2 regions of the Streptomyces sp. NBC_00667 genome follow, and region 2 is predicted to be linked to the other one. Evidence: riboswitches for the same ligand, from Rfam matches in the RefSeq annotation. Region 2 holds a riboswitch; the other holds the start of a gene.
What was found. Region 2 has a riboswitch for S-adenosylmethionine ahead of OHA81_RS09680 (aminotransferase class V-fold PLP-dependent enzyme). Riboswitches for the same ligand answer to the same signal wherever they lie in the genome.

Region 1: it holds a riboswitch for S-adenosylmethionine, as region 2 does, so the genes downstream of both, thrC (threonine synthase) here and OHA81_RS09680 (aminotransferase class V-fold PLP-dependent enzyme) in region 2, are expected to answer to the same signal.

What each region holds. Positions count from the first base shown of each region.
Region 1 covers NZ_CP109022.1:3,784,181-3,790,840, reverse strand. The annotation lists gene groL (chaperonin GroEL) at 1-1,465, opposite strand, end outside; gene OHA81_RS17670 (cold-shock protein) at 1,804-2,010, opposite strand; gene OHA81_RS17665 (MoaD/ThiS family protein) at 2,418-2,696, opposite strand; gene thrC (threonine synthase) at 2,739-4,034, opposite strand; SAM riboswitch class I at 4,052-4,209, opposite strand; gene OHA81_RS17655 (glucosyl-3-phosphoglycerate synthase) at 4,417-5,367, shown strand; gene OHA81_RS17650 (alpha,alpha-trehalose-phosphate synthase (UDP-forming)) at 5,439-6,660, shown strand, end outside.
Region 2 covers NZ_CP109022.1:2,036,137-2,042,796, reverse strand. The annotation lists gene qcrB (cytochrome bc1 complex cytochrome b subunit) at 1-513, shown strand, start outside; gene trpD (anthranilate phosphoribosyltransferase) at 682-1,746, shown strand; SAM riboswitch class IV at 1,831-1,947, shown strand; gene OHA81_RS09680 (aminotransferase class V-fold PLP-dependent enzyme) at 2,161-3,582, shown strand; gene OHA81_RS09675 (Lrp/AsnC family transcriptional regulator) at 3,751-4,032, opposite strand; gene OHA81_RS09670 (rhomboid family intramembrane serine protease) at 4,029-4,775, opposite strand; gene OHA81_RS09665 (hypothetical protein) at 4,909-5,148, shown strand; gene OHA81_RS09660 (NYN domain-containing protein) at 5,188-6,552, shown strand.

The DNA.
Region 1 (6,660 bases), 1.7 Mb from region 2:
CCTCGGCGATCATGTCGACGTACTCGCCGGTCGCGGCGTTCAGGCCGTGGCCGATCGGGAGGTTGCGCACCTTCTCGACGACGACGCCACCCTCGAGACCACCGTTGACGGCGATCTGCTTGAGCGGGGCCTCCAGCGCGAGCTTCACGGCGTTGGCGCCGGTCGCCTCGTCACCGGTGAGCTCCAGCTTCTCGAAGACCGAGGAGGCCTGGAGCAGGGCCACGCCACCACCGGCGACGATGCCCTCTTCGACGGCCGCCTTCGCGTTGCGAACGGCGTCCTCGATGCGGTGCTTGCGCTCCTTGAGCTCGACCTCGGTCGCGGCACCGGCCTTGATGACGGCCACGCCGCCGGCCAGCTTCGCGAGGCGCTCCTGGAGCTTCTCGCGGTCGTAGTCCGAGTCGGAGTTCTCGATCTCGGCGCGGATCTGGTTGACGCGGCCCTGGACCTGGTCGCTGTCACCGGCGCCGTCGACGATGGTCGTCTCGTCCTTGGTGATGACGACCTTGCGGGCGCGGCCGAGCAGGTCGAGACCGGCGTTCTCCAGCTTGAGGCCGACCTCCTCGGAGATGACGGTGCCGCCCGTGAGGATGGCGATGTCACCGAGCATGGCCTTGCGGCGGTCGCCGAAGCCCGGGGCCTTGACGGCGACGGACTTGAAGGTGCCGCGGATCTTGTTGACGACCAGGGTCGACAGGGCCTCGCCCTCGACGTCCTCGGCGATGATCAGCAGCGGCTTGCCGGACTGCATGACCTTCTCCAGGAGCGGCAGCAGGTCCTTGACCGAGCCGATCTTGGAGTTGACGATCAGGATGTACGGGTCGTCGAGCGACGCCTCCATACGCTCCATGTCGGTGGCGAAGTACGCCGAGATGTAGCCCTTGTCGAAGCGCATGCCCTCGGTGAGCTCGAGCTCCAGACCGAAGGTCTGGGACTCCTCGACGGTGATGACGCCTTCCTTGCCGACCTTGTCCATGGCCTCGGCGATGAGCTCGCCGATCTGGGTGTCGGCGGCGGAGATGGAGGCCGTCGAAGCGATCTGCTCCTTGGTCTCGACATCCTTGGCCTGCGCGAGCAGGGCGGCGGAGACGGCCTCGACGGCCTTCTCGATACCACGCTTGAGGGCCATCGGGTTGGCGCCGGCGGCCACGTTGCGCAGACCCTCGCGGACGAGCGCCTGGGCCAGCACGGTGGCGGTGGTCGTACCGTCGCCCGCGACGTCGTCCGTCTTCTTGGCGACTTCCTTGACCAGCTCGGCGCCGATCTTCTCGTACGGGTCCTCGAGCTCGATCTCCTTGGCGATGGACACACCATCGTTGGTGATCGTGGGGGCGCCCCACTTCTTCTCAAGGACGACGTTGCGACCCTTGGGGCCAAGGGTGACCTTGACGGCGTCGGCGAGCTGGTTCATGCCACGCTCGAGACCGCGCCGGGCCTCCTCGTTGAACGAAATGATCTTGGCCATCTGAAGTGGTCCTCCAGGACTGGGGTGGATTGCTCCTGGACCGCGCCCGCGCCCGCGACGGACGGCCTGCGAGCCCGGCGGTTCCTTCCCGCCGGACCCTCGGGCCTCACCGACCCGGTCCTCGTTTCAGTAGCACTCTCACCTGGAGAGTGCTAACGCCAATGATTAGCACTCGACCCCGTCGAGTGCAAGCGGCTTCGGCAACGCCGGGCCACGACGCGCCCGGGACGCACGAGGGGCCCACATCCCGTCTCCGGGATGTGGGCCCCTCGTGCGCCTGACGCCTCAGAGCGTCCGGCGACTGTAGACCTGTTGCGTCGGTGGTCGATCGCGCCGGGTTAGCCGAGTGCGAGCTTGACCATGTCCGCCTGAGGACCCTTCTGGCCCTGCGAGATCTCGAACTCGACCCGCTGACCCTCTTCAAGGGTGCGGTACCCGTCCATCTGGATGGCGCTGTAGTGGACGAACACATCCGCACCACCGTCGACCGCGATGAAGCCGTAGCCCTTCTCCGCGTTGAACCACTTGACGGTGCCCTGAGCCATGCCTAACTCCCCTATTACTGGCCCTTGCGCAGGACCGCACTTCGCGGACCCGGGTCAGAACTTGCGCCGGAACGCCTCGACCGCGGCTGAATGTATCCGCACCGGTGCTGTCTGCAACAGGTCATTCCGACGAGAATTCTGGACAAGAAGGAATATGGAAATCACGTGAAAAGTAGGCATATTCCCGGGCAACTCGGGCCCGACATCCGGCACCAAAGGCCCATACCAGACTCGCATGTTGACTCAATGTCAACCCTCCGGCGGCCCGCTCATATGCGGCGGGCAAGAACAGCGGAGGGGACTTCCCCAACTCTACCGCGCCCAATCAAGCAGAATTACCCCCTCCACTTTTAGCGGAGGGGGCAATTCAGGTGTGACTGGACGGGACGGGAACGGGAATCCCGGTGTCAGCAGCCGCCGGCCACGGCCGGGATGATCGACACTCCGGCGCCGTCCGGCGTCGCCGTCTGCAGGCCGCCCTCGAAGCGCACGTCGTCGTCGTTGACGTAGACGTTCACGAAGCGGCGCAGCTTGCCCTGGTCGTCCAGGACGCGGGCCGCGATGCCCGGGTGGTTCTTCTCCAGGGACTCGATGACCTCGGAGAGGGTCGCGCCCTCGGCGGGCACCTCGGCCTGGCCGCCGGTGTAGGTGCGCAGGATGGTGGGGATGCGGACGTTGACGCTCATGGCGCTGCTGCCTTTCCGGAAGCGGTGGGGGTGGGTCGTGCCTCAGGCCAGGCCGGCGGCGCGGAACGCGTCCAGGCTGGGGCGGATGGTGGCGGTCTGGCCGCTGTCCGAGGCCACCGCCTCCAGGGTCTTGAGGCCGTCACCGGTGTTGAGGACGACCGTGGTCAGGGAGGGGTCGAGCTGCCCGTTCTCGATGAGCTTCTTCGTCACGCCGACGGTCACCCCGCCCGCGGTCTCGGCGAAGATGCCCTCGGCCCGCGCGAGGATCTTGATGGCCTCGACGACCTGCTCGTCGTTGACGTCCTCGACGTAACCCCCGGTGCGGCGGGCGATGTCCAGGACGTAGGGGCCGTCCGCCGGGTTGCCGATCGCCAGGGACTTGGCGATGGTGTTCGGCTTCTGCGGGCGGACCACCTCGTGCCCGGCCTTGAAGGCGGTCGACACGGGCGAGCAGCCCTCGGCCTGCGCGCCGAAGATCTTGTACGGCTTGTCCTCGACCAGCCCGAGCTTGATCAGCTCCTGGAGGCCCTTGTCGATCTTCGTCAGCTGCGAGCCCGACGCGATGGGGATCACGATCTGGTCGGGCAGCTGCCAGCCGAGCTGCTCGCAGATCTCGTAGGCCAGCGTCTTGGAGCCCTCGCCGTAGTACGGGCGCAGGTTGACGTTGACGAAGCCCCAGCCCTCGCCCAGCGGGTCGCCGATGAGCTCCGAGCAGAAGCGGTTGACGTCGTCGTAGTTGCCCTCGATGCCGACGAGGTCGCCACCGTAGACACCGGCCATGACGACCTTGCCCTGCTCCAGGTCGTGCGGGATGAACACGCAGGACCGGAAGCCGGCCCGGGCGGCCGCGGCGCCGACGGCGCCGGCCAGGTTGCCGGTGGAGGAGCAGGAGAGCGTGGTGTAGCCGAACGCGCGGGCGGCCTCGACGGCGATGGCGACGACACGGTCCTTGAAGGAGTGCGTCGGGTTGCCGGAGTCGTCCTTGACGTAGAGCTTGCCGGTGACGCCGAGCTCCTTGGCCAGGTTGGCCGCGTCCACCAGCTTGGTGAAGCCCGGGTTCAGGCTGGGCTTGGAGGCCACGTCCGCGGGGACGGGCAGCAGCGGGGCGTAACGCCAGATGTTGTCGGGCCCCGCCTCGATCGCGGCGCGCAGCGCCTCCGGGTCACCGGTCGGCAGGTCGTACGCGACTTCGAGCGGTCCGAAACACTCGGCGCAGGCGAAGATCGGGCCGAGCGCGAAGCGGGTTCCGCATTCGCGGCAGGACAGGCCGGTGGCGGGTCCGAGATCGACAGGGGCGCCGGTGGATCCGGCAGAGGTGGCGACGGTCTGTGCAGCCATGATGGCGAGGCCCTTTCTCCTCATCTTCCCCATGGCGCACTTCGCCATGAGACGGAATTGGCACCTTCCCTAGCCGGGGACCTCGCTGACGTCGCTGTGTGCGCGATCGCGAGAACCGACTGGAGGGTTGCCGGGGCTTCAACGGGCCGTGTCCCTCTGCCCCTCTGGATGAGCGGTATGGCACCGGCGCGCGCTCTGCGGCGCCTCCGGGCGTTTGTGCACGAGGACCCCGGCATGCCGTGGTCCTTCGCGTTGTTCAAGACTGTAACCGAAGGCCCGGGTGGTTGAGACAGCCGTCCGAACGGCGAGATGGATCGTATTTCGCCCGAAACCGCCTGCCGACCCGTTCGCCCCGAACGCATCGATCCCAGGAGTGCCCGAAGTGCTGGAAGAGGTGGAGCGCTGGCTGGCCGACCGCTCCTGGTCGGCCGACGACCGTCCGCTCGGCCGGCTGCTGGAGCGCAAGCGCGCGTCGGGAGCCACCGTCAGCGTGGTGCTGCCCGCGCTCGACGAGGAGGCCACGGTCGGCGCGATCGTCGAGGTGATCCGCCGCGACCTGATCGAAGGGCTGCCGTTCCCCTTGGTGGACGAGCTGGTCGTGGTCGACTCCGGGTCGAGCGACCGTACGGCGGAGGTCGCCGCGAAGGCGGGCGCGCGCGTGGTGCACCGCGACGCGGTCCTGCCGCGGCTGCCGGCGGTGCCCGGCAAGGGCGAGGTGCTGTGGCGCTCGCTGCTCGCCACCACCGGCGACATCGTCTGCTTCGTGGACGCCGACCTGCGGGACTTCTCCTCCGCGTTCGTCTCCGGCACGGTCGGCCCGCTGCTGACCGAACCCGACGTGCAGTTCGTCAAGGCGATGTACGACCGCCCGCTCGGCGACGCGCCGGGCCAGGGCGGACGCGTCACGGAGCTGGTGGCCCGGCCGCTGCTGAACCTGCACTGGCCGCAGCTGGCCGGGTTCGTCCAGCCGCTGGGCGGCGAGTACGCCGCACGGCGCTCCCTGCTGGAACGCCTCCCCTTCCCCGTCGGCTACGGCGTGGAACTGGGCCTGCTGGTGGACGCGCTGCACACGGTGGGGCTGGACGCGCTGGCCCAGGTCGACGTCGGCGTACGGCTGCACCGCCACCAGGACGGGCAGGCGCTCGGCCGGATGGCCGCGGCGATCTACCGCACCGCGCAGCTGCGGCTCTCGCGCGGGCACCTGGTACGGCCGGCGCTGACCCAGTTCGAGCGGGGCCCGCAGGGCTTCGTGGCGCGGACGTACGCCGTGGACACCGAGGAGCGGCCGCCGATGCTGGAGATCGAGGAGTACGCGGTGCGCCGCGTGGCCTGACGCCGTGGCGTGACGCGTGGCGTGACGCGGCGGCGGGTTTGAGGCGGGTGCGGCGGGGTTAGGTTCGCGGCATGGCTTCCCAGGTACTCGTCGCCGCGAACCGCGGCCCCCTCTCGTACGCCCACGCCCCCGACGGCACCCTCAGCGCCCGGCGCGGCGGGGGCGGTCTGGTCTCCGGACTCTCCGCGGCGCTCGCGGAGCAGCCGGACGCGGTGTGGATCTGCGCGGCGCTGTCGGAGGGCGACCGGGAAGCGGTGCGGCGGGGGGTTTCCGAGCCGGGTGTCCGGATGCTGGACATCGATCCCGCGGTCTACGACGCCGCGTACAACGGCATCGCGAACTCGGTGCTCTGGTTCACCCACCACCACCTGTACGACATCCCGCGCGAGCCGGTCTTCGACGCGGAGTTCCGGCGGCGCTGGGACGCGTACGTCCTGTACAACCGGGCCTTCGCGGACGCGCTGGCGGCGGAGGCGGGCGAGGGCGCGGCGGTGCTGGTGCAGGACTACCAGCTGGCGCTGGTGCCGGGGATGCTGCGCGTCCTGCGGCCCGACCTGCGCATCGCGCACTTCACGCACACCCCGTGGGCCTCGCCCGACGTCCTGCGGATGCTGCCGCGGTACGTCGTGGAGGAGCTGACCTGGGGCATGCTCGGGGCGGACCTGCTGGGCTTCCACACCGGGGAATGGGCGCGGGCGTTCCTGGCGGCGATGCCGTTCGACGGCGCCGAGGGCAGCGCGGAGGAGGTCCGGGAGGGGACCGTGGAGCACCGGCGGGAGTCGGGGTGGCCGCGGCGCACGACCGAGGTCCGGGCGTTCCCGCTGGGCGTGGACGGGGACGACCTGCGGGCGCTGGCGCACCGGCCGGAGGTCGACGACAAGCTGGCGGGGCTGCGGGCGGAGGTCGGCGACCGCAAGACGATCGTCCGGGTGGACCGGACGGAGCTGTCCAAGAACATCCTGCGCGGCCTGCTGGCGTACCGGGAACTGCTGACGACGCACCCGGAGTGGCGGGAGCGGGTCGTGCACATGGCGTCGGCGTACCCCTCACGGCAGGACCTGGCGGTGTACCGGGAGTACACGACGGCGGTCCGGGATCTGGCGGCGGAGATCAACGCGGAGCTGGGGACGGCGGACTGGCAGCCGGTGCTGGTCTCGGTGGAGGACGACTTCGCGCGCTCGCTGGCGGCGTACCGGATGGCGGACGTCGCCCTGGTGAACCCGGTCCGGGACGGGATGAACCTGGTGGCGAAGGAGATCCCGGTGGTGTCGGAGGCGGGCTGCGCGCTGGTGC
Region 2 (6,660 bases):
CCGCGCAACGTCCCGACCCGTACGGCCTTCGGTGTCGCCTGGATCGCGGAGTACATCGTGCTCCTGATCGGCGGTGGAAACGACATGTTCGCGCAGTACTTCCACCTCTCGATCAACAACATCACCTGGTTCGTCCGGATCGGCTTCTTCGTCGTCCCGGTCCTCGCCTTCATCGCCACCAAGCGGATCTGCCTCGGCCTCCAGCGCCGGGACCACGACAAGGTGCTGCACGGTCGCGAGACCGGCATCATCAAGCGCCTGCCGCACGGTGAGTTCGTCGAGGTCCACGAGCCGCTGCCGCAGGCCAAGCTGCACACGCTCACCGCGCATGAGCAGTACCAGCCGATCGAACTCGGCCCGACGGTCGACGAGAACGGCGTGGAGCGCAAGCCCAAGGCCATGGAGAAGCTCCGCGCGAAGCTCAGCAAGGGCTTCTACGCGGAGAACAACCAGATTCCGAAGCCCACGGTGGAGGAGTACAAGGAGATCCAGAGCGGCCACGGCCACCACTGATCTCCGGGAGGACCCGTTAGAGGGATCGGTTCCGGCCAATCCCCGTGTCGCCACGGCGAGAGCCCCGTCCAGGGTCTGGACGGGGCTCTTTGCCGTCCGCCGAGGCTGGATAGGCTGGGCTCCTCACCCCATTCGACGTGGAACTTTCCCGAGCAGCAGGAGCGGACCATGAACGTTGTGACCCCGGCAGGCGGCGACAGCGTGGCGGCCCGCGGCTGGCCGGGTCTCCTCGACGCCCTGCTCACCGGCCGGGACCTGGGCCCGGACGACACCGCCTGGGCCATGGACCGGATCATGCGGGGCGAGGCCACGGACGCGCAGATCGCCGGGTTCGTGGTGGCGCTGCGGGCCAAGGGGGAGACCGTCGCGGAGATCAACGGCATGGTGCGTGCCATGTACGAACACGCCAACCTCATCGAGGTCCCGGGCCGGACGGTGGACATCGTCGGCACGGGCGGGGACGGCGCGAAGACGGTCAACATCTCCACCATGTCGGCGCTCGTGGTGGCCGGAACGGGCGCCAAGGTGGTCAAGCACGGGAACCGGGCCGCCTCTTCGGCGAGCGGCTCCTCCGACGTACTGGAGAAGCTCGGCGTCAACCTCAACCTCACCCCGGCCCGGGTCGTCGAGGTCGCGGAAGAGGCCGGCATCACCTTGTGCTTCGCCGTCAAGTTCCACCCCGCGCTGCGGCACGTGGCGGCGGCCCGCAAGGAGCTGGGCATCCGGACCACCTTCAACTTCCTCGGCCCGCTGACCAACCCGGCGAAGGTGCGCGCGCAGGCCACGGGCGTGGCCGACGCCCGGGTGGCGCCCATCGTCGCCGGGGTGCTCGCGGAGCGGGGTTCCTCGGCGCTGGTCTTCCGCGGCGACGACGGCATGGACGAACTGACCACGACCGCCACCTCGCGGGTCTGGTGGGTCCGCGAGGGCACCGTCACCGAGCTGCCGTTCGACCCGCGCGACGTCGGTATCCCGATCGTGGGCGCCGGGGACCTGCGCGGCGAGGACGCCTCGTACAACGCGGACGTCGCCCGCCGGTTGCTGGCCGGCGAGACCGGTCCCGTACGCGACGCCGTCCTGCTGAACTCGGCGGCTGCCCTGGTGGCGCTGGATCCGGGCACGGGCTCGCTGGAGGAGCAGATCGCCGCGGGCATCGCCCGTGCGGCCGAATCCATCGACTCGGGCGCGGCGCGGGCGGCGTTGGAGCGCTGGGTCGCGGCCAGCAACGCGTAGGTCCTCGGGCGCGGCGGTGGGCCCCGGTCCGGAATGTGGACCGGGGTCCCCGGCGTGGGGGATCTTGTGGCAGGATGCTGGGCAGGTCACGAGTGACAGCGTTTTGGCCCCGGCTCGCTGTCCGGCAACCCTCCTTCCGTGGCGGGGTGCCCCGGGTGATGACCAGGCCGTAGGCAGTGAGGTCTACGGCAAGCGCGGATCCCTCGAAACCGGGGATCCTGGTTGTCGAGGAGCGTTTTCCATGAGCAAGCGAATGCGATAGGGCGGCTCCGCCCCTTCTTCACCCTCGGAAACAGGGTCCCTTCCGCGTACCCGCATCCCCGAGGCATCCCCGTACCCCGGACGGCCGCAGGGCCGTACCCGCGTACGGGCAGACCCCGAAGCCGTTCCGCCCTGCCGCCGGGAGACACCGCCATGTCCGCATACGCATCCGCAACCGCATCCCTGAACACCACCGCCGACCGCACCCCGTGTGCCGAGCCGCTGCCCGTGCTCGGCCGGGACGTCACCGTCCCGCTCGTCACCGGTGGCGAGGTCACCTACGCGGCGCTCGACTACGCGGCCAGCGCGCCGGCGCTGCAGCGGGTGTGGGACGACGTGGCCGCGTACGCCCCGTACTACGGCAGCGTGCACCGCGGCGCCGGGTACCTCTCGCAGCTGTCCACCGACCTGTTCGAGCAGAGCCGGGTCACGGTCGCGGAGTTCCTGGACTGCCGCCCCGCCGACCAGGTGGTCTTCACCCGGTCCACGACCGACTCGCTGAACCTGCTCGCCGCCGTGCTCCCGGCCGGCTGCCAGGTCTTCGTCTTCGAGACCGAGCACCACGCGTCGCTGCTGCCGTGGGGCGACGCGCGGGTCACCTACCTCGACGCGCCGCGCACCCCGGACGAGGCCGTCGCCACCCTGGAGCGGGCGCTGGCCGCGCGGGACCCTTACGGCCCGGCGCTGGTGTGCGTCACCGGCGCGTCCAACGTCACCGGCGAACTGTGGCCGGTGAAGGAACTCGCCGCCGCGGCGCACGCCCACGGCGCGCGGATCGTGCTGGACGCCGCCCAGCTGGCGCCGCACCACCCCGTCTCGGTGCGGGAACTGGACGTGGACTGGATCGCCTTCTCCGGGCACAAGCTCTACGCGCCGTTCGGCTCGGGCGTGCTCGCCGGGCGGGCCGACTGGCTCCAGGAGGCGCAGCCCTACCTGGCCGGTGGCGGAGCCTCGCGGAAGGTGGCGCGGCGCGAGGACGGGGGCGTGGACGTCGAGTGGCACACCACGGCCGCGCGGCACGAGGCCGGCTCCCCGAACGTCATCGGCGTCTACTCCATCGCCTCCGCCTGCCGGGCGCTGACCGAGGCGGGCTTCGAGGGCCTGGTCGAGCGGGAGCAGCACCTGATCGGCAAGGTCCGCGACGGCCTGGCGGAGGTCCCGGCGGTCCGCGTGCTGTCCCTGTTCGGCAACGACGCCCCGCGGGTCGGCGTGATCTCGTTCGTGGTGGAGGGCTGGAACAGCTCGCACTTCGCCGCCGCGCTGTCGGCCGAGTACGGCATCGGCGTCCGCGACGGCCTGTTCTGCGCCCACCCGCTGGTGCGGACGCTGCTCGGCAGTGAGCCGCAGGCCCAGGGCGAATGCGGAGCGCCGGAGGCGGCGGGCGAGCGGAGCGAGGTGGGGGTCCCCCCGGCCGAAGGCCGGGGGAGGTCGCTGAACGCGATCCGCGTCAGCTTCGGCGCGGGCACCCCCGACGAGCACGTCGAGCGCTTCGTCCGCGCGGTCCGCGAGCTCGTCGCGGACGGCGCCAAGTGGAAGTACCGCACCGAAGAGGGCCGCTGCGTCCCCGTTTCCTGACGCGCCTGCGGGGGAGCCGCGCTCCCGCGCACGTCCTGTCCGGCGACGGCACGCCCGGGAGTCCGTGACGGGCAGCCGGCGGCCGAGCGGCCCGGCCGGGGGAGAGCCGGCCGGAGCCGTGGGGCGGGCCCGGGGCGCCGGCCCGGGTTCCGCTGCCCCCGGCCAGGACTACGCGTCGAGGCCGATGGCGAACGCGGCTTCCAGGTCGTGCTGGGAGTACGTGCGGAACGCCACGTGGGTGTCCGTCGCCTCCACGCCCGGGATCTTGCTGATGCGGCCCGGGATGATGTCCGCCAGGTTCTCGTGGCGGGCGACGCGGACCAGCGCGATGAGGTCGTAGGTGCCGGTGACGGAGTAGACCTCGCTGACGCTGTCCAGCTGCGCGATGGACTCGGCGATCTCGGGGATGCGGTCCACGCTGGTCTTGATGAGCACGATCGCGGTGATCACGGTTGGCTGTCTCCCTCGCTGGCCGTCGCTGGTCGCTTCACTCTAGTCGCACGCCGATACCGCACCCAGGCGTAGGCGAACCCGACGGAGAAGCCCACCACGTGGGCCAGGTACGCCACCCCCGGCCCGCTCGCCGCCCGGTGGGCCGCCAGCCACTGCAGGACGAACCAGAACATCAGCACGATCCACGCGGGGAACCGCAGCGGCAGGAAGAACAGGAACGGGAACAGGCTCGTCACCCGGGCCCGCGGGAACAGGCACAAGAACGCCCCCAGCACCGCCGAGATCGCCCCCGAGGCGCCGACCAGCGTCTGGTCGGAGGTGGCGTTGGCCGCCGCGTAGGCCGCAAGGGCCAGGTAGCCGCAGGCGACGTAGAAGACCAGGAACGCCGCCCGGCCCATCCGCTCCTCCGCCATCGCGCCGAACACGTGGAGGAAGAGCATGTTGCCGAGCAGGTGCAGCCAGCTCCCGTGCACGAACAGTGCCGTCAGCGGCGTGAGCAGGGCCCGTGCCGTCCCCGCGAAGAGCTCGTCCGGGACCACGCCCCAGCGCCGGAAGTACGCCGTCCCCGTCTCCAGCAGCAGGTCACCCGTCCCGTACTCCGGGTTCAGCCCGGAGGCCGGGCCGAGGACGAACACCAGACAGCAGCCCGCGATCAGCGCGCGGGTGACCACCGGGCCCCGCACGGCCTCCCGCAAGGCCTCGGCGAGGGCCTGCCACCTTACGATCATGGGACAGAGCATGACGCAGCACAGCCCCCGTGCGGGTGGTGCCAGGCCGTAGGGTTACGTGCTGCGGTCCGTCGAAGGTGCCATCGGCCCCCGACGGCCCGCGGGCGGCTTTAATTGAAAGAGCTACGAAGGAGAGAGCGACCTGATGACGGTTCCCCTGCCGACCGACACCACACGGTGGCGCTGCACCCTGTGCGGCAACCTCACGCGCTTCGACGTCACCCGGTCGTCGAAGGTCGTGGAGTACGTCCACCTGGACCTCGCCGGGGAGCCCAAGGTCGAGGAGCGCGAGGTGGTCAATGAGACCATCGAGTCGGTCCGCTGCCGCTGGTGCAACGCGGTGGACCAGATCGAGCTCGTGGACAGGCCGGGCACGGACTCCTGACGGAGCCGGGCCCACAGTAGATCACGGTAGGGGTGACGGATTGTGGAGCCAGCAAGCGGCGCTGAGCCGGCCGACGCGGCCGGCGACGCCGCGGAGGTGCTCGACCGCCCGCTGCCGGAAGGCGTGCGGCGCCGGGTCATCGCGCTCGTCTCGGACGCCTTCGGCGGCCTGACCGTCGCGGACCTGCCCGCGCAGCTGCGCCAGTACGCCCGGTTCACCCCGACCCGGCGCGCCAAGTTCGCCGGCAACGCGATGGCCGCGGCGGTGGAGACGGACGCCGTCTTCCGCGGACGCGTCGCGGAGAAGCTCCGGGACGCCCAGGCGGAGCTGGCCGGGGCACTGGAGTGCGGTGCCCCGCCCGCCGCCGCCGACCCGCTGGACGTGGCGGCGGCCGCGTACGTCCTGCGCCCCTCCGGCTGGGTCAAGCTCGTCGCCGCCGCCGGTGAGGAGGTCCAGCGGGCGGACGCCGAACGGGTCGGCGACGAGACCCGGCGCGAGCTGGAACGGCTGCGCGAGGAACTCGCCCACGCGCGCGAGACGCAGCGCTCGGGCGGCGAGCAGGTACGGGCCGAGCTCGACGCCGCCCGCAAGGAAGCGGAATCGCTTCACCGCAAGCTGCGCAGCGCCCAGAGCGACGTCAAGCGGGGCGAGGCGGCCCTGCGCAAGCTGACCGCCGAGGTCGACGGCATCCGCGGTGACGCGGCCGCCCGGGTCGCCGCCGCCGAGAGCGAGAGCCGCCGGCTCAAGTCCCGTCTGGCGGAGGTGGAGTCGGCGCTGGAGACCTCGCGCCGGGCCACCCGGGAGGGGCGCAGCATCGAGGACATGCGGCTGCGGCTGCTGCTGGACACCGTCCTCGACGCGGCCGCCGGGCTGCGCCGCGAGCTGGCACTGCCGCCGGTCTCCACGCGGCCGGCCGACACGGTGGACGCGGTGGAGCCGGGCCGGATGACGCCGAAGGACATCGCGGCACGTGCCCTGTCGGAGACCGATCCGGCGCTGCTGGACCAGCTGTTGGCGCTGCCCCAGGCGCACTTGGTGGTCGACGGCTACAACGTGACGAAGACCGGCTACCCGACGATGCCGCTGGAGAAGCAGCGGCTGAGGCTGCTGGGCGGGCTGTCGATGCTGGCCGCCCAGACGGGTGCGGAGATGACCTGTGTCTTCGACGGCGCCGAACTGGCCGCCCCGGTGCTGCTCGCACCGCCGCGCGGGGTGCGCGTGCTGTTCTCCAAGGCGGGGGTGACGGCGGACGAGCTGATCCGCCAGCTGGTGCGGGCCGAGCCGCCCGGCCGTCCGGTGGTCGTGGTGTCCACCGACCGGGAGGTCGCGGACGGGGTGGCGAAGTCCGGAGCCCGGCCCGTTACGTCCGCCTTGCTCCTCAAGCGGCTTTCGCGCGTTTCGTAAGGTTCACGCCGTCGATGCGGCGTATTCGGGCGTCTTGGCAACTGCCGTCCCCGATGTCGGAATTGGCGGTGCATCGAGGGAACGTACCGTCAACTCCCCGGCACCCAC